Regions from separate parts of the Clostridium cylindrosporum DSM 605 genome, predicted to be linked through region 1. Evidence: riboswitches for the same ligand, from Rfam matches in the RefSeq annotation. Region 1 holds a riboswitch; the other holds the start of a gene.
What was found. Region 1 has a riboswitch for cyclic di-GMP ahead of CLCY_RS01320 (hypothetical protein). Riboswitches for the same ligand answer to the same signal wherever they lie in the genome.
Positions count from the first base shown of each region.

Region 1 (12,546 bases):
AAGGTGTTTAAGCAGATTGTTTCTTAACAAATAACCAAGAAATAGAGAAACTTATAAAAGCTAACAACATTGTAATAGAAAATATAGTGTGAACACCAGAAAATAAGTTTGTCTGTGAAGCAGCAGCCCTATGAATGCTAATATTAAATATTACTCCAAATAGAGCTGCGCCAAGGGTCTGACTAAAGGTATTAATGAAAGTGTTTAGTGAAATAGCTATTCCCCTTTTATTATTTGTAACTGCATTTTGAATAAATAACATAAGTATAGGAGTTGTTATTCCCATACCTACTCCAAGAAGTCCCATGACTATATAAATTAAAAACTCTTTAGATGAAGGATTCATGGAGAATAATAAAAATGAGGCAAATGATAATATAAAAGTTCCTATTATCACAATATATTTTGGCTTAATTTTTCCAACTATTTGCCCTGAAAAAATTGAAGCAATTGTCCAACATACAGGCAGTGGCATTAGCATGATTCCAGCCTGTGTAGCACTTTTATTCCAGATTTCTTGAGTCCATATAGGCAAGTATGCTATAACACTAATAAGAATTCCACCTAAAAATAATGTTAAAAAATATACAGTACTTAGGTTGAAATTTTTAAAAAGGTTAAATGGAATTAGTGGCTCAGGAGAGCGTTTTTCAATAAAAATAAATACAAAAAACAATACTAATGAGGAAATAAATAGTCCAATAAGAAGAGGGTTGTTCCAATCTTGATTTTGACTACCTGATAGTAAAGAATATAAAAGTGCAATTATACTAAGGGAAAAAGTTATAGCCCCAGGGTAATCAATATAGTGTTTCTCTTTCTTTAAATTTTCATGATATTGTCTCATTAGTATGAAAAGAGACAGTATTCCAAATGGAAGATTTATAAAAAATATATAGTGCCAAGAAAGGGCATCTACTAAAAAACCACCAAGAAGTGGTCCTATAACTCCTGATATTCCCCATACAGCACTAATCCAGCCTTGTGCTTTAACCCTTTCTTGTTGTTCGGTATGTAAATCTCCTATAATTGTCATTGTAATAGGCATTATAGCTCCAGCACCAATTCCTTGAATCGCTCTAAATATTATAAGTTGAGACATATTACCAGCAAGTCCACATAGGGTAGATCCAATTAAAAAGGTTATAGTCCCAAACATAATTACATTTTTACGACCAAATAAATCGGCAAGCTTTCCATATATAGGGGTAGATACTGCAGTAGTTAGCATATAAATAGCGTATATCCAGCTTACAAGCTCTATTCCAGAAAGACTATTTGCAATACTTGGTATTGCAGTACTTACAATGGTTGCTTCCATAGCTGATAAGGATGTAACGAGCATAAGTGATATCATAATCCATTTTTTCATTAAAAGTTCCTCGCTTTCTATGTATATAACATTAATAATTTTCTCTTTGTGTAGTTCAGACTATTATACTTTTTAATATGAAGTATTGGGTAAATAACTACAAAAGTAACTTCTTTATTAAACCATAATTTTATAATAATAAAAAGGGTATTTATATATAGAATAAAAATTATTTATTCAAATGGAAGATAGTTCAAACTGTGATATAATTTTATAGATATTAAGTCAAGATTAAGTAGCATAAAGGCAGGTGAAAAATATGGTTAAAGGTGATATATCACTAGACATAGGAAGTAGTATTAGAATAAGTGGAGTTAGGTATAAAGTAGAAGGGTGTATATTGTTTGAGGATTCAGATGGGACAAGCTGGGCTGAATATAAAATAAAGTCTAGGAGTTTTCAAACTCTATGGCTAAGCGTTGATAATATTAATGATGAATATGCAGTATATAGTGAAGAATCATACAGCGAAGAGTTCATAGAAAAAAACATTAATGATAAGGGCTATGAAAAGCTAGAATCTAATTCGGCTATAGTATTAGATTATGAAGGAAATGTAGACGTAGATGTAGGGGAGAAAGTTTTCTATATAGAATATGAAAATGAAGTAGAGGAGTTATTAATTTCTATTGAAGAATGGAATGGGGAGAAGGAATATTCTAAAGGATATTATATAAATAAAAACAATATTGAGAAGTTAGACGAAAGTAACAGTAATGATACATCTACACTATATTGGGTTGATAAAATTAAAGGTCATAAATTAAATAAGGTGATTTTAGGGGCATTTGTTTTAGTAATTATTTTAATAACGGTATTTTATGGAACGAGTAATCCAAATAATAGTTTATCAACCAGAATAGCACTAATTGATAATTTTCAATATGAAACCTCTATAACTTCAGATTTAGATAAGGACATAAAGGCAGATGTATATTCTACTGAAAAAACAATAGAAGAGGCAGCTATGCAAATTATTGATGAGCTTCAAGGATCTATTGAGGATGTTCAAGAAAATGAAGAAGATGGTGCAGTGGCTATTATCACATCTGATGAGATTGCTATAGTTTATAAAGGTGAGGATTCAAAGACACGGATACAAGTAAGTTCAAGAGAATACGCATATGCAAGTAGAAATACCCTTTATATGGGTAGCGATATAAGTAGTCACTACTATAGAAGCTACTATTATACTAAGGGATATACTAAGGATATAAGAAGATATAAAAATCTTAGAAATAGTTATAGTGATTATAAAGGCGCTAAGATTACACCTAGTAATAGCAATAAGTATAAAACTTACTCTGATAGTATTAGACAAAGTAGTGTTAATTCAAGGTCGTCATCGGGAGATGGAATAAGTTCTGGTAAGTAAAAAGGAGGATTTGATAAATGCAAGATATATTAATTACGATAATGTATTGTGGAATAGGAATAGTGTTAATGATTTTAGGAACCTTTTTAGTTGATTTAGTTATACCATGTCACTTTCCAACAGAAATAAAAAACAGAAATGTTGCAGTAGGCTATATAACAGCAGGAATATATATAGGAATAGGAGTAATCCTAAAAAGCGCAATAATATCTCCAGACATTTCAGGAGCGGCTACTACCTTATTAGATGGGGTAAGGGGAACAATAATATATTTCTTCATTGGAGTTGGTATATGTATTCTAGGGTACTTAGCAATTCTTACAATGAATAAAAAGTATAACCTAAATAAGGAGATTGAAAGTGGTAATCCTGCAGCTGGACTTATGGTTATGGGATTATTTATAGGATTATCAATTGTAATAAGTGGGGCTATTTATTAGACTATATAGGTGAAATAAATGAGTGATGTTAAAAAATTTGATTATAAGCTGTTAATGTTAACAACTTTAATAATTTCAGGATGTTCAATTATTTATGAGGTATTGATTAGTGCAGTTAGTTCATTTTTAGTTGGAGATAGTATAAAACAATTTTCTATAACAATAGGATTATATATGAGTGCTATGGGTCTTGGCTCATATTTATCTAAGCATATTAAAAGAAGGCTTTTTGATTGGTTTGTTTCTGTAGAAATAGGTGTAGGAATACTAGGAGGAATAAGTACATTAGTTCTTTTTCTTTCGAATATTTATATTGAAAGCTATGAGTTAATAATGTACATAGAGATAATACTTATAGGTACCTTAGTAGGGCTTGAGATTCCTCTGTTAACTAGAATAATAGAGGATAATACCAAGAACCTTAGAATAACTCTGTCTACAATATTTAGCTTCGACTATATAGGTGGGTTAATTGGGTCTATAGCTTTTCCATTGTTTTTACTTCCTAAATTCGGTTATTTCACAACTGCATTTTTGGTAGGAGCTTTAAATATAATTGTTTCACTTATTATAATTTATAGATATAGTGAATACATAGACAATATTAGAAGTTTTAAACTAGTTTCTATTATAATACTTATACTAATGCTTTGTGGAACAATTTTTTCTGATAATATAGCAAAGTCTATTGAGGGTAGGCTTTATAGAGATAAGGTTATTTTGTCGGAGCAAACAAAGTATCAAAATATAGTACTTACAAAGCATAAGGATGACTTAAGATTATTTATAAATGGGAATATACAGTTTTCTGCTAGTGATGAGTATAGATACCATGAAACTTTGGTGCATATTCCAATGAATGTAGCTAAAAACGCTAAAAAGGTTCTTATACTAGGTGGTGGTGATGGACTTGCCCTTCGAGAGATATTAAAGTATCCAAAGGTAGAGAAAGTCACATTAGTTGACCTAGATAAAGAAATGGTTAAGCTAGGTAAAACTAATAGGCATATAGTAAAGCTTAATGAAAACTCTTTAAGTAGTAGTAAGCTAAGAATTGTAAATGATGATGCATTTAAGTTTATTGAAAATTCTAAAGAAGTCTATGATGTAATAATAGTAGATTTACCCGACCCTAATAATGAAAGTTTAAACAAATTATACACAAACGTATTTTACAGATTATGTGGAAATAGTTTAGCTTCTACAGGGGCAATGGCTATCCAGTCAACAAGTCCATATTATGCTAAAGAGGCTTATTGGTGCATTAATAAGACTTTAGAAGAGGAAGGGTTTAATGTTATTCCTTATCACGTTGAAGTACCTACCTTTGGGGATTGGGGTTTTCAGTTAGTTACTAAGTACCCTATAAATATTAAGAATATTAAAGTAGGTATAGAAACAAGATTTTTAAATGATGAAAGTATAGATAGGCTATTTAAGTTTAGTAAAGATGAAATAGTCATCAAGGGTAGTCTTAGTACAAATACCTTAGTAAAACCACATTTATTAAAGTATTATTTAGATGCAGTAAATGTATGGAGATAAAAATGTTTTATATAAAATTTATTATTTGTATATTATTTTTAATTTATAAAAGTGTGAATTCAATTAGAATTTTGCACTTTTTCTTTTTAAAGATATATAAAACTTATGAGGTGTATTGTATTTTAGAGGAAGTCAACAGATAATATTGCAGCAGTTAAAAGTGTTATTTTATAAAAATATTTTTGATAAAAACTATACAAAAGGATAATGCTATAAGATGAATATAGTTTTAGCCTAAGGTTTTAATGGCTAAGATATAACAAGTAAAGAAGATCAAGAGGAAGTTATGAAGAAAATTTTTAATAGTTTTATAACCTTGGTGGAATATAATTTTAGTACATTAATTTTAATAACTATTTTGAAGCTAATAGTGATTTTAGTAGTTTTATGTGTTGAGTCAAAAGTTTTTTATATGCACAGTACTACTTTTTTTAATAATGAGTTTTTCTATAAGCCTAAGGTAACAGCTCATAGGGCCTCAGCTGCAATAGCCCCAGAGAATACTTTAGCCGGATTTAAAGAGTCATTTCTTAGTGGGGCAGAGTACATAGAAATTGATATTCAAGAGACAAAGGATGGGGAGTTGATTCTTCTTCATGATTCAAATTTCAAAAGAACAACGGGAATAGATAAAAATGTTTGGGAAGTTAATTATGATGAGGTAAAAACCTATGATGCAGGAAGTCACTTTAGTCCTAGTTTTACTGGAGAAAAAATACCTACTCTCAAAGAAGTAATTAAATTTTCTAAGGATAAAACAAAATTGATCATAGAAATGAAACACGACAATAATATAAATAGCAATATAGAAGAAAAAGTTGTTAATTTAGTAAAAACAAATAAAATAGAAAACCAATGTATAATAGCATCTTCGAATAAAGAGATATTAAGAAGAGTAAAAGAACTAGACTCCAAGATAGTAACCTGTTTTATGACAAAGGTTACATATAGCAAGTTTTATGATTTAGATTATATTGATATATACGGTATTGAATCAAACTTTGTAAATAAGAATGTTGTTAATAATATTCATGAAAGAGGAAAACAAGTTTTTGTATGGACTATTAATGAGCAGAGTTTAATTAAGAAAATGATTGATTTAAAGGTGGATAGTATAATTACTGATAATCCTTACATGGTTAAGGATATAATTTATCCGCAGAAGAATAAATTTATGAACATATTAGCTAATTATTTGTTTCCTTAAATTTTAAATGACTATACATTTTAATATAATAGTGGGAATCTTGCCAAAGCTCCTATATGAGATTGAAATAACTTTATTCTCATGTAGGAGTTTTAATCATTAACTTACTAAAATATGATTGAATGTTTTTTATATTTATAATATAAGGCTCTTAATATCTATATAAAAAATAAGAAAAATAGGCTAGTATATTAATTAGGGCATTTTATTAATTTAAGACAGAAAGGAAGCGTTAATAAATGATTAGTAGAACTAAAATGGGAGTAATATATGCTACACTTTCCTATCTCTTATGGGGTATATTACCGTTATATTGGAAGGCAATAAATAACGTAGCACCATTTGAGATTCTTGCCAATAGAATATTCTGGGCATTTATATTTGTTGGAATACTATTAATGAGAAATGGTCAATTGAAGGAACTTATAGAGGTTATTAAAAATAAAAGAAGCTTATTATTTATATCACTTTCAGCTGCTATGGTAACTGTTAATTGGGGATTATATATTTGGGCTGTTAATTCAAATCACATAGTAGAGTCTAGCCTTGGTTATTATATGAATCCTTTAATAGTTGTATTTTTTGGAGTTATATTTTTGAAGGAAAAGCTTACAAAGGGTCAGATAGCTGCACTTATTTTGGCAACAACAGGAGTATTAGTTCTAACATTCCAATATGGTAAGGTCCCATGGATTTCAATTGCCTTAGCAGTTACCTTTGCTCTATATGGACTGTTAAAAAAGCTTACTAATGCTGGTTCAATGGTTTCCCTTGGAATAGAAACAGCACTTGTTACACCCTTCGCCTTAATATACATAATAACAAGACAGATTAATGGGATTGGGGCATTTGGGAATATTACAGCTTTTCAAACAATACTTTTAGTTTGTTCAGGAATTGTTACAGCAACACCTTTAATTTTATTTGCAAAGGGTGCTAAGAGAATTCCCCTTTCTACTCTTGGATTTATTCAGTATATTTCTCCTACTATGAGTTTATTATTAGGCATATTTTTATTTCATGAAAAGTTTACTATAGTTCACCTAATAAGCTTTGGATTTATATGGCTTTCACTTCTAGTATATTCTATATCAGAAACAAAGTTTGTAAAGAAGGAAAAGAAAGGTGATATAGTATCGTAATCCATATTATATCTTTTGATAAATATATGCAGAAATAATAAAAGCTAAAGCAACGAATACAATTGCTTTAGCTTTTAGTTTTAAATATATTTAATTTATAGTATATTTCAGTAAAGTTTAGCTTAAAATTATTAAGGTTTCATGTTTATCCAACTATCGAAATAATGTACCGCAAAACCATTAAAGGATGGATTAGTATTATAGTTTAAGTAAACTCTATTTAATTCGTTGTACATATAACTTTCTCCCTCTTCGAAGAAAGTAACAAAAGTAGTATCAGGTAGGCTTCCAGTTTCAACAGCAATAGTTGCTTTTACATTATATTTTTTACACAAGTTCATTTCGACTTCAGCAATTTTATTAATTCCATTATCTCCAGTGGCAATGTCCCTATATGCCATAATTGTAACACTCTTTATATTTTTAAATATCCATTCAGCAAGATTTCCATTACCATAGCTAGTATTATACTTTATCTGATTAAACCAAAATGGAATATCTATACCTAGATTTAAATTTAGTTTTTTACAAGCATTTTTTGATCTTAGAAGAAGATCTTGATATTTTGATATTATTTTATTTTGGTTTGTAGCATACTCCTCATTTCCATATGGTTCTACATCAAGATGAACACCTTTAAATCTTTCGTTTAATGATGAAGCTTTTTGATATCTACTAAGCCAATTGAAAAATCTCCCTTGAAGAATTCCGCCATCATCTGACACCCAAGTTGGAGCTCCATCTAAAGCTTCTACAACTATATTATTCATAGCTGCTTTTCTTATAAAGTTTTTGTAATACATATAATCTAAATTATAATCAATTTGAAGATAAAGAGTATTAACTCTTTTCTTTACTAGAAAGTTTATTATATCCTCTGAGTTGTTTACTATTTCAGAGGTGTTCCATAACCAAGTAGAAAAGCCTACATTATTTGGAATAGAATTACCGGTTTGAATAGTTTCTGCTTTAACTATACTTGTTGGTATGATAAGAATTGTGATCAATAAAGTAATAGAAAAAATTTTTGCAAATTTCATAATAACCTCTCCTTTATACTGAAAAGCTCAAGAGGCTCCTATATGGAGTCCTGGTAACCTGGCAGCCATAGGGTTATTACCCCTTAGGTCCATAGCTTTGCGTCTTTGCCTTTCGACAAATTTGCCTTTTTCAGAATTATTAATATTTGTTTTATTATACCAAAAAATTATACAGAAAGTAATAAGACTTTTAATTTTATTATAATAGATTATAATTGTATATATATGTATAAGAATTAGTGTTTTAAGGAGTAGAATTTAATGAGTGTAAAAGTATATTATTTTTCATCTACAGGTAATAGTCTATACGTAGCCAAGAGAATTTGTGAGGATTTATGCGAGGGAGAAGTTTTTTCAGCTTCCAAGTTACTAAAGGACAAGCAGTTTGATATAAATGCAGATGTAGTAGGGTTTATATATCCCATACATGTGGGATCAGTGCCTATAGTTTTAGAGGAGTTTTTAAGTAAGGTGAATATAGAAGGAAATCCTTATATTTTCTCAGTAGGTGTTACTGGTGGCGGAGGAGCTAATATGAGCTTTAGACATATTAATAAGCTTTTAAATGGCAAAAATAAGATTTCAAATTATTTCACTATCAAATACGTATCTAATTATATAAGAGCTGGAAGAAGTGCTACTCCTGAAAGAGTAGGGGAATCTATAAAGAAAAATGAACCTATTATATCAGAGATAGCTATAAGTATTAAAAATAGAGAAGTTAAGCCTTTAGGTGGAAGACTCGGTATTCATTTTGCCCTATATAATATGTGGAAAGATTTATATAAAAGCAAAGATAAGAACTTTAATGTTAATGACAAGTGTGTATCCTGTGATATATGTAGTAGAGTATGCCCTAGTAATAATATTGTATTAGTAAATGGAAAGCCTACTTGGAATAAAAAATGTAGTGATTGCTTGGCATGTATAAACCTATGTCCTAAAGAAGCAATAAACATAGGAAAGAAAACAGTGAAGAAAGAAAGGTATAAGCACCCTAGCATAGATATTAATGAATTGATATAAAAGAAAAGTGTATTTACGTAAATAACTTTCACTAATGCATTCCCATCAGTGAAAAGAAATGTTATTATATAAGTTGTAGTATAATTTAATATATTTTGTAGTGCTAGGGGTGCCTTTTGGCTGAGAGAAGTAAAAAACTTTAACCCTTTGAACCTGATACGGATAACACCGACGGAGGGAAGCTGTTTGGAATGAATGTTTTTAATGCACTATTTTTAATAGTGCATTTTTGTTTTAAGGGAATGTTTTGGAGGAAATATGTTTATTGATGCACATAATCATTTAGACTTTTATGGTAATAACCTAAGCTATGTCCTAGATATGATAAGGGAAAATTCAATTAAAACCCTTGCCTGTTCTATGGATGAAGCAAGCTATTTATTTACAAGAGAGTTAAGCAAGGAAAATGAATATATAATCCCATGCTTTGGCATACATCCTTGGAAAGCATATGAAAACCATAAAGAACTAGATAGATTCGATGAATATATAAGAGAGTCAAGGGTAATAGGTGAGATAGGTCTTGATTATTATTGGGTGCTAGAGAAAGAAAGATATCCTTATATGGTTAAGGTATTTAAATATTTTCTAGCAAAAGCTGGAGAATATAATAAGCTCACTAATATACATACTAAAGGTGCAGAGATAGAAATACTTGAATTTTTAAGAAAGTATAGCTTAAGAAATCCTATAATTCATTGGTATAGTGGTCCTATGGATGTATTTAGAAAGCTTCTAGATTATGGATGTTATTTCACAATAAGTGTTGATATTGAAAGTTCAGAGTTAACTAAGGAGATAGTTGAAGCTCTTCCACTAGATAGAATTCTTACAGAAACAGATGGACCAAACGCCTTAGAGTGGGTAAATGGCAAGTATGGATATCCAGTGGAAGTTAAAAATATAGTAAAGCAAATTTCATTAATAAAGGGAATTCATTATGATGAGGTTAAAGATGAAATTTTAAATAATTTTAATATAATAATGGATGATTATTAAAGGGAGGTGAAACAGATGAGTAAAATAAATGTAAGTCTTCAAGTAGTTCCTGCTGTTCCAGAGGAGAGAGTATATCCTGTAGTTGATAAGGTTATTGAATATATTGCATCAACTGGTGTAAAATATGTGGTTGGCCCAATGGAAACAACTATGGAGGGGGACTTAGATACCCTTTTAGAGATCGTGAAAAAGGCTCAACACATATGTGTTGAGGAAGGTGCTTCAAGGGTAGTTTCAGTTGTAAAGATAGATTACAAAAGTGAAGGCGTGACTATTGATGAAAAGATTGGAAAGTATACAAAATAGGCTTTATCCTATAGCTACAGTAATTACTATTATTCTGCTCTGGCAGGGTATTGTAGTTTTTGAGCATATACCACAGTACATTCTTCCTTCTCCAGTTAATATAGTTGACACTCTTATTAAGGACTTTCCTATAATAGCAGGTCATACGAAAATAACATTATATGAGTCCTTTATAGGATTTGTAGTATCTATTTTATTGTCCTTTATGTTAGCTGTAGTAATGGATAATTTTAATGTAGTAAAGAAATCAATATACCCAATTTTAGTAATATCCCAGACTATACCTACCATAGCAATTGCTCCCTTGTTTATAATATGGTTTGGGTTTGGAATATTACCTAAGATTATAGTTGTTATAATGGTATGTTTCTTCCCGATAGTTATAAGTTTAGTAGATGGTTTTGAGAAAATTGATAGGGATTACATAAATCTATTTTCAACTATAAAGGCATCAAGGCTACAAGCTTTTTATCATTTAAAGCTTCCATATGCAATGGTGAACCTATTTTCAGGTCTTAAAATTGCTGCGACTTATATGATAATGTCTGCTGTTATAGGGGAATGGCTTGGAGGAGATAAGGGTATAGGTGTTTATATGGTCAGAGCGAAAAGTGCATATGCTTTAGATAAGGTATTTGCATCAATATTGGTAATAGTATTTATTACTATTTTGATAATCTATGCTATAGATTTCCTAGGAAAAAAACTAATTCATTGGAAGTAAGAGGTGAAGGACATATGAAAAAAAATAGGTTTTTATCTTTAGTAGTTGCACTAACAATATCTGCTCTTGTAATGAGTGGATGTTCAGTAGATAAGAAAGATGAGAATAAGGAATCAAAACAATTAGAAAAGACAACTGTTGTACTTGACTGGACACCAAATACGAATCATACAGGTCTATATGTAGCCTTAGAAAAGGGATACTATAAAGCTGAGGGATTAGATGTTCAAATAGTTCAGCCATCAGAAGGTGGAACAGGAACTCTTATAGCTACAGGTAAAGGTGACTTTGGAGTAAGTTACCAAGAAGATGTAACATATGCATTAACAGGGGATCAGCCCCTTCCAATAAAGGCAATTGCTACAGTTATTCAGCATAATACTTCTGGATTTGCGTCTCTTAAGAGTAAAAACATTAAAAATGTTAAGGATTTTGAAGGCAAAACCTACGGAGGATGGGGGTCACCATCTGAGGAAGCAGTTTTAAAGGCTGTTATGGAGAAAAGTGGAGCAGATTATAAAAAGCTTAAGAACATTAGTATAGGAAACGATGATTTCTTCGCTGCTACGAAAAAGAATATAGATATTGCATGGATTTTTGAAGGTTGGACAGGAATTGAGGCAAAGATAAAAGATATTGATTTAAACTATATAGCGGTTAAGGATTTAGACCCAGCACTTGATTATTACACACCAATATTAATTACAAATAATAAGGTTATAAAGGAAAATCCAGAAAAGGTTAGAAAGTTCCTAAAGGCAACACAAGAGGGATATGAATATGCTATAAAGAATCCAGAGGAAAGTGCAAAGATTCTTCTAAAATATGCTCCAGAAATTAATGAAAAACTAGCTGTTGATAGTCAAAAGTATTTAGCAAATCAATATATAGCAGATGCACCTAAATGGGGAGCTATGAAAGCAGAAGTATGGAGTAATTATGCTAAGTTTCTAAAGGACAAGGGAATAATTAAGAAGGATCTAAAGGCTGAAGATGCATTTACAAATGAATTCTTACCAAAATAAAGATCAAAGCTTTTTAATTAGTTTAAGGAATATTAATAAAAGCTTTGATGATAAAAGGATTCTAAAAGATATTTCCATAAATATAGCTAAAGGAGAGTTTGTTTCTATTTTAGGACCAAGTGGCTGTGGTAAAAGTACAATATTTAATATTATAACAGGCCTTGAAAAACAAGATTCAGGTGACCTTTTAGTAAGTGGAGATATTGGCTATATGCAGCAAAAAGACCTACTACTACCCTGGAAAAGTATTATAGAAAATGTTGTATTGCCATTAGATATAAAAGGTAAGAATAAAAAGGAGTCAAGACAGAGAGCCAAAAGTTATATGGAGATGATGGGACTTGA
Region 1 covers NZ_LFVU01000002.1:146,846-159,391, reverse strand. The annotation lists gene CLCY_RS01350 (MDR family MFS transporter) at 8-1,372, opposite strand; gene CLCY_RS01345 (DUF4178 domain-containing protein) at 1,632-2,747, shown strand; gene CLCY_RS01340 (DUF350 domain-containing protein) at 2,765-3,187, shown strand; gene CLCY_RS01335 (polyamine aminopropyltransferase) at 3,206-4,732, shown strand; gene CLCY_RS01330 (glycerophosphodiester phosphodiesterase) at 5,019-5,939, shown strand; gene rarD (EamA family transporter RarD) at 6,179-7,081, shown strand; gene CLCY_RS01320 (hypothetical protein) at 7,213-8,121, opposite strand; cyclic di-GMP riboswitch class I at 8,171-8,257, opposite strand; gene CLCY_RS01315 (EFR1 family ferrodoxin) at 8,383-9,147, shown strand; TPP riboswitch at 9,243-9,344, shown strand; gene CLCY_RS01310 (TatD family hydrolase) at 9,406-10,146, shown strand; gene CLCY_RS01305 (thiamine-binding protein) at 10,162-10,452, shown strand; gene CLCY_RS01300 (ABC transporter permease) at 10,424-11,176, shown strand; gene CLCY_RS01295 (ABC transporter substrate-binding protein) at 11,191-12,201, shown strand; gene CLCY_RS01290 (ABC transporter ATP-binding protein) at 12,182-12,546, shown strand, end outside.

Region 2 (12,546 bases), on a different contig from region 1:
TTTTAAACAATTGCACCTTTTGATTATTCTTAAAAGTGTTTTATATTCCAGATATATATTCGTCGATTGCATCTGCTACTTTTTTAGAGAACTTTACTGCTTCTACAACGGTTCTAGCACCAGTTACTACGTCTCCTGATGCGAAAACACCATCACGACTTGTACGTCCGAATTCATCTGCCTTAACTAGTCCAAATTCATTTAATTCAAGGTCCTTTGAGTAGGAGAAGGTATTCATACGTGCCATTTGACCAGTTGCTATAATAATAGAGTCTGCCTCAAATAGTTTCTTAGAAGCTTCTAAGGTTATTACTTTTTCATTGCCGTCCTCTGTAACCTTTTCAGTATCTAAGTATATTATTCCATCGTCATTAAATTCAACAGGGGTTTTGTAGAATTCAAAGTTAACTCCATCAAGCTTAGCATATGTTATTTCATGCTTACTAGCTGACATATCCTCTTCGCCTTTTCTATACATTATGTCTACTTTCTTTATGCCTTTTCTTAGAGCTGTTCTAGCTACATCTATAGCTACATTTCCTGCGCCAATTACACAAACCTTCTTACCTAGGTTATGTACATCAGGATTTTTTAGGTAGTCTATAGCGTAGTGTACATGACCTAGATGTTCTCCTTTAATGTTTAAAGGATTAGGTCTCCAAACCCCTGTACCAATAAATATAGCCTTATATCCGTCTCTAAATATATCATTGATAGTAGGAACAGAGCCTATTAAGCTATTAGGTTTTATCTTAACTCCTATAGATTTTAGTTTTTCCGTTAATCTATCTATAATAGTATTAGGTAATCTAAATTCTGGTATTCCGTATCTTAGAACCCCACCTATCTTATCATTCATTTCAAATAGTGTAATATCATAACCCCTTGATGCAAGAATAATTGAAATTGTAATTCCAGCAGGCCCTGAACCTACAATAGCTACTTTCTTGTTTGGGTCTATCGTAGTATTTATATTTACTTTATCTAGATAGTAGTCAGATATATAATGCTCAATAGAACTCCAGTGAATAGGGTTGCTTTTATGTGAAAGTACACAATGACCTTCACAGTATCTTTCGTGTGGACATACTAATGAACAAACAATTGAAAGAGGGTTGTTTGAGAATAACTTTTCTCCAGCCTCCACAATATTGCCCTCTAAAAGCATAGCAATAGCCTCATTTATAGGAGTATTAACTGGACAACCTGTTCTACATCTAGGTACCTTACATTGTAAACATCTTTTAGCTTCTTCAACAATATGATGAGCCACAAAATCACATCCTTTCCGAGTAATAATTAATATCGTATTATTTTAATATAAAAAATATAAAACATTATCTTTTACATGTTAATTCTATTTAATTTAATACATTAATCATTATACAAAGAGAATTGGAGTAAGGGAATATAGTATTTAAGTTTTTAAGAAAAAATTAAGCGGTAAGTTTGGTAGCTTAAGGGTTTTGCTGTTAAATAAATAACTGATTATACACAATTAACGAAGGAATATTGCATATAAATTTTTTATTATTAAATATAAATAGCTTAAAAGTGCAAGGATTTCTTATGGTGAATCGTTTTATATATGGAAGGGATTATTAATGTATTCTTAGTAGAAAATTTAACTTAAATTATCAAAGTGAATTAAACAACCAAAAATGAGATTTGTAGAATTTTTTACCACGTAACAATATTACACCTATATACTTTGAAGATTTAAGTTCTATCAATATTAGGAAGATATTAAATTTGTATATAAAGCATATTAACAGATGCATTAAGACAAATGGAATCCCAAGAAAAATTTAATTACTAAGGAGGAAATCTTATGAAAAAGAAAATAGCAGCTGCAACTTGTATGGCGGTTTTATGCCTTGGGGGTAGTTCAGCACTTGCTAGTATTCAAAAGCCAGTATCATACCTTAGCCTAGATAGTAAGCCAAGTATAGAACTTGGATTAAATGCATCTGGTAAGGTTATAAAGGTTGAAGTGAGTAATAAAGAAGGTAAGAAGGTATTAAGCGGTGTAAAGATAACAGGTCTTAGTGTTAAAAATGCTGTTAACACAATAGTTTCATCTTCTGTACGTAATAACTATATTACAAAGGATGGATCAACAGTTGTTGCAATTACATCAGAAACAAATAATAAAACAACTGCGGATAAAATAAAGTGTGAAGCAAATGCAGGTGCTGCTGAAGCTTTAAAGAAAAATAAGAAAAAAGCAGTTATACAAAATGAAAGCGTTTCATTATCTCTTCATGATGAGGCAAAGAAGTATGGCATAACTCCAGGGAAGCTTAACCTAATAAAGAAGCTTCAAGCACTAGATTCAACTGCTACTATCCAAAAGTACAAGGATGAAAGTGTAAAAAACATTATGTATGCTATAAAAGTAAAGAAGGCTAAGGGGAATGTAGCTAATAAAGCTAAGACTCCTGTGAGTAGTACAACAACTACTACAACTACTAAGTAAAACATAGTACACCAATTAACTATTTCAATATAAAAATCGCTACATAATAGGAGAGTGTGTAAAGATTAGTCTTACACACTCTTTTTATTAAAAAATTTGAGTAATTAGGAAAATATGTGCAAAGTATTTAAATTTTGCAAGGATTACAAATTATAAATCGTATTATATATAGAAAGGACTTAAACTTAGGTCCTTAGAAACTAGCTACATCATAAAAAATACTGTAAAATGATGTGGTAAGGTGTAGAATTAGTTTTTTATAATATAAGTTTAATGGGGTAATTGACTAAAATATGGTGAGGAAAGAGTTGCAGTGGTATTTATATCGCTGCAACTCTTTTTTTATATAAGTATAAAAAATAATCTTAGTGGGTAATCTTTTAATTAAGTAATAAAGGATATTAAGAGAGGTTGAATTTGTCATGAGAGTCTTTAAGAAACCTACTATTTTAATAAGTAATTGTATAGAAAATGAAGCTTGCAGATATAATGGGGCAGTTGCAAAAAGTCCATTTGTTAATAAACTTAAGCCATACGTAAATTTTGTATTAGTGTGTCCAGAAGTTGCTGTAGGACTACCAATTCCTAGAGAGGCATTAAGGATAATTTCAAATGATAATGGAAAAAGAATAGTCTTCTCTAAATCAGGAGAGGACTTAACTGATAAGGTAAATGAATTCTCTGATAAATTTATAGAGGAATTGTCATCTGATGAGATACATGGGGCAATACTAAAGAGTCGTTCCCCTTCCTGTGGAGTTAGAGATGTAAAGGTATATAATAATCATGGAAAGTCTGCATCTGTAGTAGAAAAAGGTAGAGGGTTATTTGCAGACAAGATTGTAACTAGGTTTAATCAAGTCCCTATTGAAGATGAGGGGAGACTTACAAACTATAATATAAGAGAACATTTTTTAACTAAAATATTCACTTTTGTTGATTTTAGAGAGATTAAGAAAAGGAAATGTATAGAATCTTTAATTGGGTTTCAAAGTGAGAATAAGTATCTACTTATGGCACATAGTCCAGGAAATCAAAAGAAGCTAGGTCAAATAATAGGTGACCATAAGAAAATAGATATCGATGATTTATTTAATGAGTATGAGCATTATCTACATAAAGCTCTATCTATTGCACCAACTACTATGCGTAATATAAATATGCTTCTTCATCTATTTGGGTATTTTTCAAATGAGCTTTCCCAGGAAGAAAAGGCGTTTTTCCTTGATAGTTTAGAAAATTATCGTACTAAGAAGGTGCCATTTTCTGTTCCATTAGCAATTGTTCATTCCTGGGTTATAAGATTTCAAAATGAGTATTTATTAAGTCAAACCATATTCGAAACCTTTCCAGGAGACCTTGTAGATGTTACAGATTCAGGAAAAGGTGTATAGTAACACTAAGTAAAATAAGGTTTTTAGAGTATTTAAGGTTAATATTTATACGAAAATGAACGATATTGTAATAAAAGGTAAAAATGTAATAAAGTTATGTTTATAATAAAAGATGTATAATTAGTAATAGGACTACTTCCTACAAAACTTAATATTAGATTGACGATAATAGCAAACTTATCGAAAGGTAAGGACGCAAAGCCATGGGTCTAAAGATAATAAATTATTCAATGATAGCCAGGTTGCCGAATTATATTAACTATAGTTATTAAAACTGTAATTTTAATTATTAAGCACCTATGATTTCATAGGTGCTTTTTTTTGAAAATAAAGGAGATGTGGGGAAATGTTTAAAAGTATGAAATTGTATCAAAAGATAGGAGTAGGTTTTCTTATTGTTATTTTACTTTCTGGAGTTTTAGGAGGTATAGGGGTTAAATACTTAACAGATTTAAGTAAATTAACAGAAAAGATGTACAAGCAGTCATTTACGATAAGCAATACGGCACTACAGATAGAAACCGATATAGTCAAGATTCATAGAGAAATGAAGGATGTAGTAATGTCTACAAATCCATTAGAAATCGAAAACTCTGTAAAGATTGCAGCGGATCTTGAAGAAAAGATTTTAAAGGAATTTGATGCTGTTTATCAAGGTTTTGAGGGGGATAAGTCCATAGTTAATAATGCACGTGATGCATTTAATGACTGGAAGCCAATAAGAGAGGAGACTACAAGGTTAACTCTAGAAGGAAAGTATGAAGAGGCTAAAGCTAATACAAAGACAGTATGTGCAAGTCAAGTTAAGTTAATAAGTGAGAACATGTCTAAGTTAATTAATTCAACAAAGAGCCATGCACAGGAAATACACAATATAACTATTAATAGTAGCAACATGGCAAAGAGCATTATTATAACCGTAATTATAAGTATCATAGTAATATCTATACTAATAGCATTTGTAATCACTACTAGTATAACGAGACCAATACATACTGCTGTAAACTTTGCAAGGGAAATTGCTAATAGAAATTTAGCAATACAGGAATTAGACCATGACAGTAGAGATGAAGTTGGCGTACTAGTTAATTATTTAAATGAAATGCATAAAAACCTAAGGTCTATTATTCAAGATATAATAGACAAATCTCATAATTTAGGTTCTTCTAGCCAGGAGCTAAGTGCTGCAGTTGAGGTTATAAATGGACAAACCCAAAGTATAAACTCAGGTTCGCAAGAAATAGCTGCAGGTATGGAGGAAACAAGTGCTTCAACAGAAGAAATTATTAATTCTAGTAAAGACATACATTTATCAACAGAGGACTTACTAAGTAGGGCAACTGAAGGCAATAAATCAGCTAAGGACATAGAAGTTAGAGCAAAGGAAATGAACAACAATGCAGTAAGATCTAAGGAAGTAGCTGAGATTACATATAAAGAAAAACAAGAAAAAATTATAAATGCAATTGCTGATGGTAAAGTGGTAGAAGAAATAGGAGTTATGGCAAATGTTATTTCTAGCATTTCAGATCAAATTAACCTGTTAGCTTTAAACGCAGCTATAGAAGCTGCAAGGGCAGGTGAGCAAGGAAAGGGATTCGCAGTTGTAGCCTCAGAAGTTCGAAAGCTATCAGAACAATCAGCGGAAACTGTAACTAGCATTCAACAAATGACAAAACAGGTTCAGGATGCATTTAAAAACCTATCAGAAAATGCAGAGGGTATATTAAACTTTATTGATGAAAAGGTAATTGTTGATTATCAGGTTTTAGTAGATACTGGATTACAATACCAAAGGGATGCGGAGTATGTAGGTGCACTAGTACACGACTTTGCAGATAGAACAGATCAAATATCAACAAAAACTCAGCAGATTAATGTAGGGGTAGAGGCTATAGCAAGTGCAGTTGAGGAAGCTACAGCAAGTACCTATGAAATCTCTGAAAATGTTACGGAGACTACAAATTCAATAGAGGAAGTTACAAGAGTTGCAAAGGATCAAGCTGAACTTGCACAGGAGCTTAGCAGTTTAGTTGCGAAGTTTAATATATAAGAATAATTAAAGAAAATAAATTTATAGTTGAGAATAACAATATTAAAGTAGGTATATTGTTATTCTCTTAATTTTTACACAGTATATATTTTATACTAAAGTACATTTAAGTATCTACTTGATGAATTAATACTCTAGGGATACAATAATAACAATACTTTCAAAGGATTTACTCTAGGAAGAGGTGAAGATATGAAAAATCAAAATGTAAATATAGTTGTAACAGGTGATATAGCAGTAAATTTATTTCAATGGAGAACTAACGATAAGGATACAAAGGGATTAAGTTTTAAGGCTTATCCTAGGGTACATAAAAGTGTGAAGTTAGGTGATGACTTTCTTCTATCAAAGCTTGTTGCTTTAGGTACAGAGGCAAATGTCATTTCACCAAAGATAGATTTAAGTCTAGGTAATATAAATGAAGAAGCTCTTATTTCAACAGTAGAGCTAGGTACTTTTCCGAAAAGAAAAAATGGTAAAGAGAAGGTTTTTCGTGTAAAGGAATACCTTGGATTTCAAGGGCCTAAATCAGGAGTACCTAAATTATTTAATATTATAAATGACGATGAGAATGCGGATATAGTTATACTAGATGATGAGAATAATGGATTTAATTCTAGTGAAGAGTTTTGGCCAGTAGCATTAAAGACTAGTGGAAAATCCCCAATAATAATTTATAAGACAAATAACCTTGCAAGTTCAAATAATCTTTGGAATCATTTAGAGAAGAATCATCTGAAAAATACCATAGTAGTTATTAATGCAGATGATTTGCGTTCAAAGGGAGTTAATATAAGTAAAAGTCTTTCATGGGAGAGAACAGCACTTGATTTTGTATGGCAAATGAATAATAATCCTAATCTTACGAGACTTTCAAAATGCCATAACTTAATAATTCCACTAGGTGTTGAAGGTGCTATTCATTATAAAAATGCAGGAAAATCTGAGTCTGAATTATATTTTTTAACCTATGAGTTTGAAGGCGGGTTTATTAAAGAAGATCAGGGGAAGATGTTTGGACTTACTTCTTGCTTCGTTGCTGGACTTGCACGTAATATTGTTTCAGGAATTCGAAATAAAGAGGATTTTGAAGGGTCCCTTAGTGAAGGTATACGTGAAGGAATTGTTGCTGCACAAAAGTACTTCATTAATGGGCTTGGAAGTAGCGTAGAGGAGAGTCTTTATCCAGATCCTATAATGTTTACTGAAGGCGAAAACGACTTTATATATAAAGAAAATATCCAAGATGTAAAAATACGAAATACAAAGAATCCTAATTGTAGGGCTTGTTGGTATATTATAAAGGATAAAAACTCATTTAACTTAGCAGAAATAGCCTATGATATAGTTAAAAATGGTGAGAAAAGTGCGCTGAAGTTTATACCTATAGCACAGTTTGGAAAGTTAAAAACAGTTGATAGAACAGAGATAGAAGCATATAGAAGTATTAAAAACCTTATGTCAGAGTATATCTCATCTAAGAATACAGTTAGACCACTTTCTATAGCGGTATTTGGAACTCCAGGCTCTGGAAAGTCATTTGGGGTTACAGAAATAGCATCAAGTATTGCTCCAAATCTTATAGAGAAACTAGACTTTAACCTATCTCAGTTCCAAACATTATCAGATTTAATCGTTGCATTCCATAAGGTAAGGGATTTGTCTCTAGAGGGAAAACTTCCTTTAGTGTTTTTCGATGAATTTGATAGTGCATTTGAAAGAAAACTAGGATGGCTTAAGTATTTCCTTGCACCTATGCAGGACGGGAAGTTTAGAGAAGGGGATGCTACTCACCCTATAGGAAAGGCTATTTTCGTATTTGCTGGAGGAACAAGTAGTACCTTTAATGAGTTCTGTGGTGAGGATATAGTAAGCGAAATAGAAAAGAAAGAATTTAAAAGAGAATTTCAAGCCTCTAAGGGTCCAGACTTTGTAAGTCGTTTAAGGGGATATGTTAACATACTTGGACCAAACCAAACCGATGAACAGTGGGACCAATTATTTATTATAAGACGTGCAATGCTGCTACGTACGCTTTTAGAGCGTAAGGTGCCTCATCTTATAGGTGGAGAAGGTGAAGCCCAAATAGATGATGGTGTTTTAAGAGCTCTACTTAAGGTGCCAAGATATAAGCATGAATCAAGATCAATGGAAGCAATCCTTGAGATGAGTATGTTAAATGAAGCTAAAAAGTGGGAGCAGGCTCATCTACCATCAAAGGAACAGTTAAAACTTCATGTAGATGAAGAGGAGTTTTCAAGACTTCTAATGCAGGAAGAGTTTTTCAGTGAAAAAATAGAAAAGCTTGCTAGAGAATTATATGAAAAGCATATAGAAGTGTATGGAAACGAAAACAAAACATCTATAAGGCGTCAGGCAAGACATATTCCTATAGCACTGCACAAGGTAAATTATGATCTTATATCTGTTATGGAAAAGCCAGAGGTTATAAGTTTTACAGAAAAGGAATTAAGTATCCTAGCAGAATATGAACATAAGCGCAGTTCCCTTGAGAAGAAGGAAGCAGGATGGACCTATGGTGAGAAGTTAGATAAAAAGAAGAAAACACATCCTTCACTTGTGCCATGGGATAGTCTACCAAGTGAGTATAAAGATAAGATAATAGAAAATGTTAAATCATGGCCAGAGATTTTGGCAAATTCAAACTTCAAGATAGAACGTCTAAAATTCCTATGTAATTGTGAAACTCAGCTTTTACCATAGTTAAAGCCCCTAAAGCCAAATGTAGGTTTAGGGGCTTTTGTTTATAGTATAACTTAGCGCTTCTAGATTAATTTAAATCTTAAATTTTTCGATATCTTTAACAAGAGTTTCAGCCATATCTGAAAGAGAATGTACAAATTCCCCGACCTCTTGTATACCTGCAGCCTGCTCCTCTGTTGTAGCTGCAGTAGAACTAGTTTCATTAATTATCTCATCTGAAATGCTATTTAGACTTATCATCGTCTCTGAAATAGCTTCCTTCTTTTCTTCAAGACTTGCTGAATTTGAAGCTATGATATTGATGTTATTTTTAGTGTCATTTATAAGTTCAGTAATACTCTTAAATGCTACACCAGCATTTTCAGCGATTTCCTCACCTTTAACTACACTGTCTATACCCTTTTCCATAGCATCTACTGCAAGCTTAGTGTTTTGTTGATTTTTTGCTATAAGCTCACGTATAATTCTTGCAGATTGATTTGATTGTTCAGCAAGCTTTCCAACTTCACCTGCAACAACAGCAAATCCTCTTCCAGCATCACCAGCTCTTGCAGCCTCTATTGATGCATTTAGAGCAAGAAGGTTAGTTTGCTCAGCTATTGATTCTATTGAATCTGTTATTCCTGTAATTTCAGCAGAACTTTTATCTAGTATATTTATAATTTCTCTTACTTCCTCAGTAGAAGCTTTAATGTTCTTTATTTGTCTTACAGTATTTTCTATAGAATCCATACCATAATCTGATTTTTCCATAACTTTATTTACTAGAAGTGAAACATTATCAACATTTGATTTAATAGTTTCAATACCATCTTCTACAATTTTAATTTGTTCATTACTTTCTATTACAAGCTTTCCTTGATCATTTATGATTGAAGAGATATGAACCGTAGATGATGAAGTTTGTTCAACTGCTTTGCTTATTTCTCCAAATGAGCTATTAAGCTGCTCCGATGCCTCAGCAGTTGTTTGTGCCGATTTTTTAAGGCTAGTTATTAGGTTAAGTATATTACTCGCCATTCTATTCATGCTTACTTCTATTAACCTAATTTCACCTTTACCATCCTCATTAAACTTAACAGTTAGGTCTCCTTCAGCAATTCTATTTATACCTTCTTGAAGTTTAACTAAAGGATTTATAAGCTTTGAAGAAATTAGTATAATAACACATGCAAGAATTGCTATAGTTATAGTTATTAATATTCCCTGTGTTACCTTAAAGGCAGTAAGATTTTTATTAAGTAGTTCTGTATTATATGTAATTTCAACTATCTTTCTTACATCTCCAGTATCAGGACCATAACCATTTGCTACATATATATATTTTTTAGTGTTAACACCTGTGTTATCTACATAGTTTTTAGCGTTTTTTGCTACGTTCTTTACAGTTTCCTGTGTTTTATTATCTATATTAGCTTCAGGATCACTTATAAGTTTTCCTGCACTTCCAAATATTCTTATGTCAGATATATGCTTATCCTTCTTTAGGTCTTCAACTATATTGTTATAGTCTATTTCCTTTAGCATATCCTTATAGTCCTCAGAGGTAACGCTCATTTGAAGAAGGTCCTTATGATTCTCAGTAGGCATAAATGCATACTTAGTTAATACACTAGAGTTTTGTGCGGTTATAAATGGATCGCTTACGAATTCATTACCCTTTCTTCTTTCTTGAAGAACATTATAAAAGTCTCCAAGAACTTTATAATCAAATCCTAAGTCATCTTTGTTTGTGGTATATCTAGTTATTCCATCTTCACCATTAATGTATAAATGATATTTTCCACCAAATTTTTGTCTTAAAGCTTCAAGATTTAATTTTTCTGGGGAACCAGCTTTTTTATATTCTTCAGCGAATGCATTCATTTTACCTCTTAAGTTGTCATCAAGACTTTTAGAAAGAAGATTATATCCGCTATTGGACATTGTTATTGCATTTACAACAGAGTTTTCTACTTGTTTTTGAAGGGTTTCATTATTTTCTGTTAGGCTTTTGCTTTGATTAAAATATCCAATGAAACTATAAATGCATATTATTGGGATTATAAATAGTACTAGCCAAAACATAAGAATATATTTTAGACTAGTGAAGCCCTTAGATTTGTTTTTACTATTTTTTACTTCTGTCATTAGTCGACTCCTTTTCCTAAGATTGTTTAAAATTACATATAATTCTACAAGTATTATCGTAAACATTAAAGGTTTCTTAACAGATAGTTAACATTTGAATAAGCTATAATTGTTATAAGTAAAAGAAATCCACCTAGGTATCTAGGTGGATTTTTAGTAAATTAATTAAAACTTATTGTATGTAACAACCTCTGAAATATCTTTTCTATTTGTATGATTAGGATGTGGCTTTGCCTCAACGCTTGGATAACCTAAAGGTAGTATACAAACAGGTTCAAGTTCATTAGGAATATTAAAGGACTTACAAACAGCCTCTGGGTCAAAGTGACCAACCCATGTTGTGCCAAGACCAAGTTCAGTTGCTTGTAACATCATATGGGTTGCAACTATACTTCCGTCTATATCTGTATGAACTTTTCCATCATACTTACGTGTCCAAGCTTCCTCTTTATTAGCACATATAAGTATAGCCATAGGTGCATTAAAGTGGTAGATTGTACATTCTTTTAGTTTCTCAAGTGCCTCATTACTTTCAATTACTAGTATTCTTTGAGGTTGACGATTTGCAGCAGTTGGTGAAACCTGTCCTGCTTCTAAAATTAAATCTAACTTCTCCTTTTCAACCTTTCTAGTATCAAAGCTTCTTAGAGAATATCTTTCCTTTGCAAGCTCTATAAGTTTCATATAAATGCCTCCTTTGCCTGCTTTTTATTATATTATTTCATAAAAGTCTATTAACATCTAGATTAGTTATGTATTTATAAGGAATAAAGATATAATATCAAAGTATGATATGATATTTGCAAAGGCCAAGTATAGCATAAAAATAGGTGATGTAGCTCCTAGAATCAATAATAATGGAAATTGATTGTGAAATTTTACAAAATACTGAAGTTTATATAAAAAATAATGAATTATACTAGTTAGAAAACCCTCTTAGGTTAGTACTTAAGAGGATTTTTCATTTATAAGGCTAATATCCATGAAATTTAATATTTGGAAACATAGGGAAAACTACTGTTGTTACTTGTATATATTAGGCTAGGATTTATTAATATTATCATTGAAAATATTATATTTTAATAATAATATTAATCTTATGCAATACAAAATGAAAACAAAATTTAGAAGTTTTGTATAAAAATTATTAATTATCCTTTGGAGGAGATAAAAGTATATGAAAAAAGTATTAATCGTAGATGATATGTTGTTTATGAGAAACTTATTAAAAACAATGCTTGAAGAAAATGGATTTGAAGTTGTTGCTGAGGCTGGGGATGGTTTAGAAGCAATAGAAAAGTACTCAGAATTTAGACCAGATGTTGTTACTATGGATATAACAATGAAGGAAATGGATGGAATAGAAGCAATTAAAGGAATTCGTGAAATAGATGAAAACTGCAAGGTGGTAGTAATTTCTGCACTTGGAATGGAAAGTATGGTTATGAAGGCAATCGCTGCAGGTGCAAAGGGATTTATTAGAAAACCATTTGAAAAGGAAAATGTTATCAAAACACTAAATGAGATTTAAAGGTTCTAATATAAAAATTTATGTCGATAAAAGGAGAAGATATGATTAGTAGTTTAGAAGAATTAAATAATATATTATCAAGTGGAGAAAATGATGTTTTTCAGATGTGGCTTGAAGAAATAAATACAAATAAGGTTGTTAAAAAAGGATTATTCTCTGAAAGAGATATTATTGATATTTCAAGTAAGTTATATAGGACATTTTTAAAGTTAAGAGATTATGATTTTAATAATGG
Region 2 covers NZ_LFVU01000026.1:266,222-278,767, forward strand. The annotation lists gene CLCY_RS08190 (NAD(P)-dependent oxidoreductase) at 41-1,273, opposite strand; gene CLCY_RS08195 (anti-sigma-I factor RsgI family protein) at 1,832-2,479, shown strand; gene CLCY_RS08200 (YbgA family protein) at 2,902-3,873, shown strand; cyclic di-GMP riboswitch class I at 4,034-4,123, shown strand; gene CLCY_RS08205 (methyl-accepting chemotaxis protein) at 4,220-5,926, shown strand; gene CLCY_RS08210 (RyR domain-containing protein) at 6,119-8,650, shown strand; gene CLCY_RS08215 (methyl-accepting chemotaxis protein) at 8,723-10,780, opposite strand; gene CLCY_RS08220 (nitroreductase family protein) at 10,946-11,464, opposite strand; gene CLCY_RS08225 (response regulator) at 11,958-12,311, shown strand; gene CLCY_RS08230 (STAS domain-containing protein) at 12,353-12,546, shown strand, end outside.
Region 2: linked by a shared signal. The riboswitch ahead of CLCY_RS08205 (methyl-accepting chemotaxis protein) and the one ahead of CLCY_RS01320 (hypothetical protein) in region 1 are both predicted to bind cyclic di-GMP.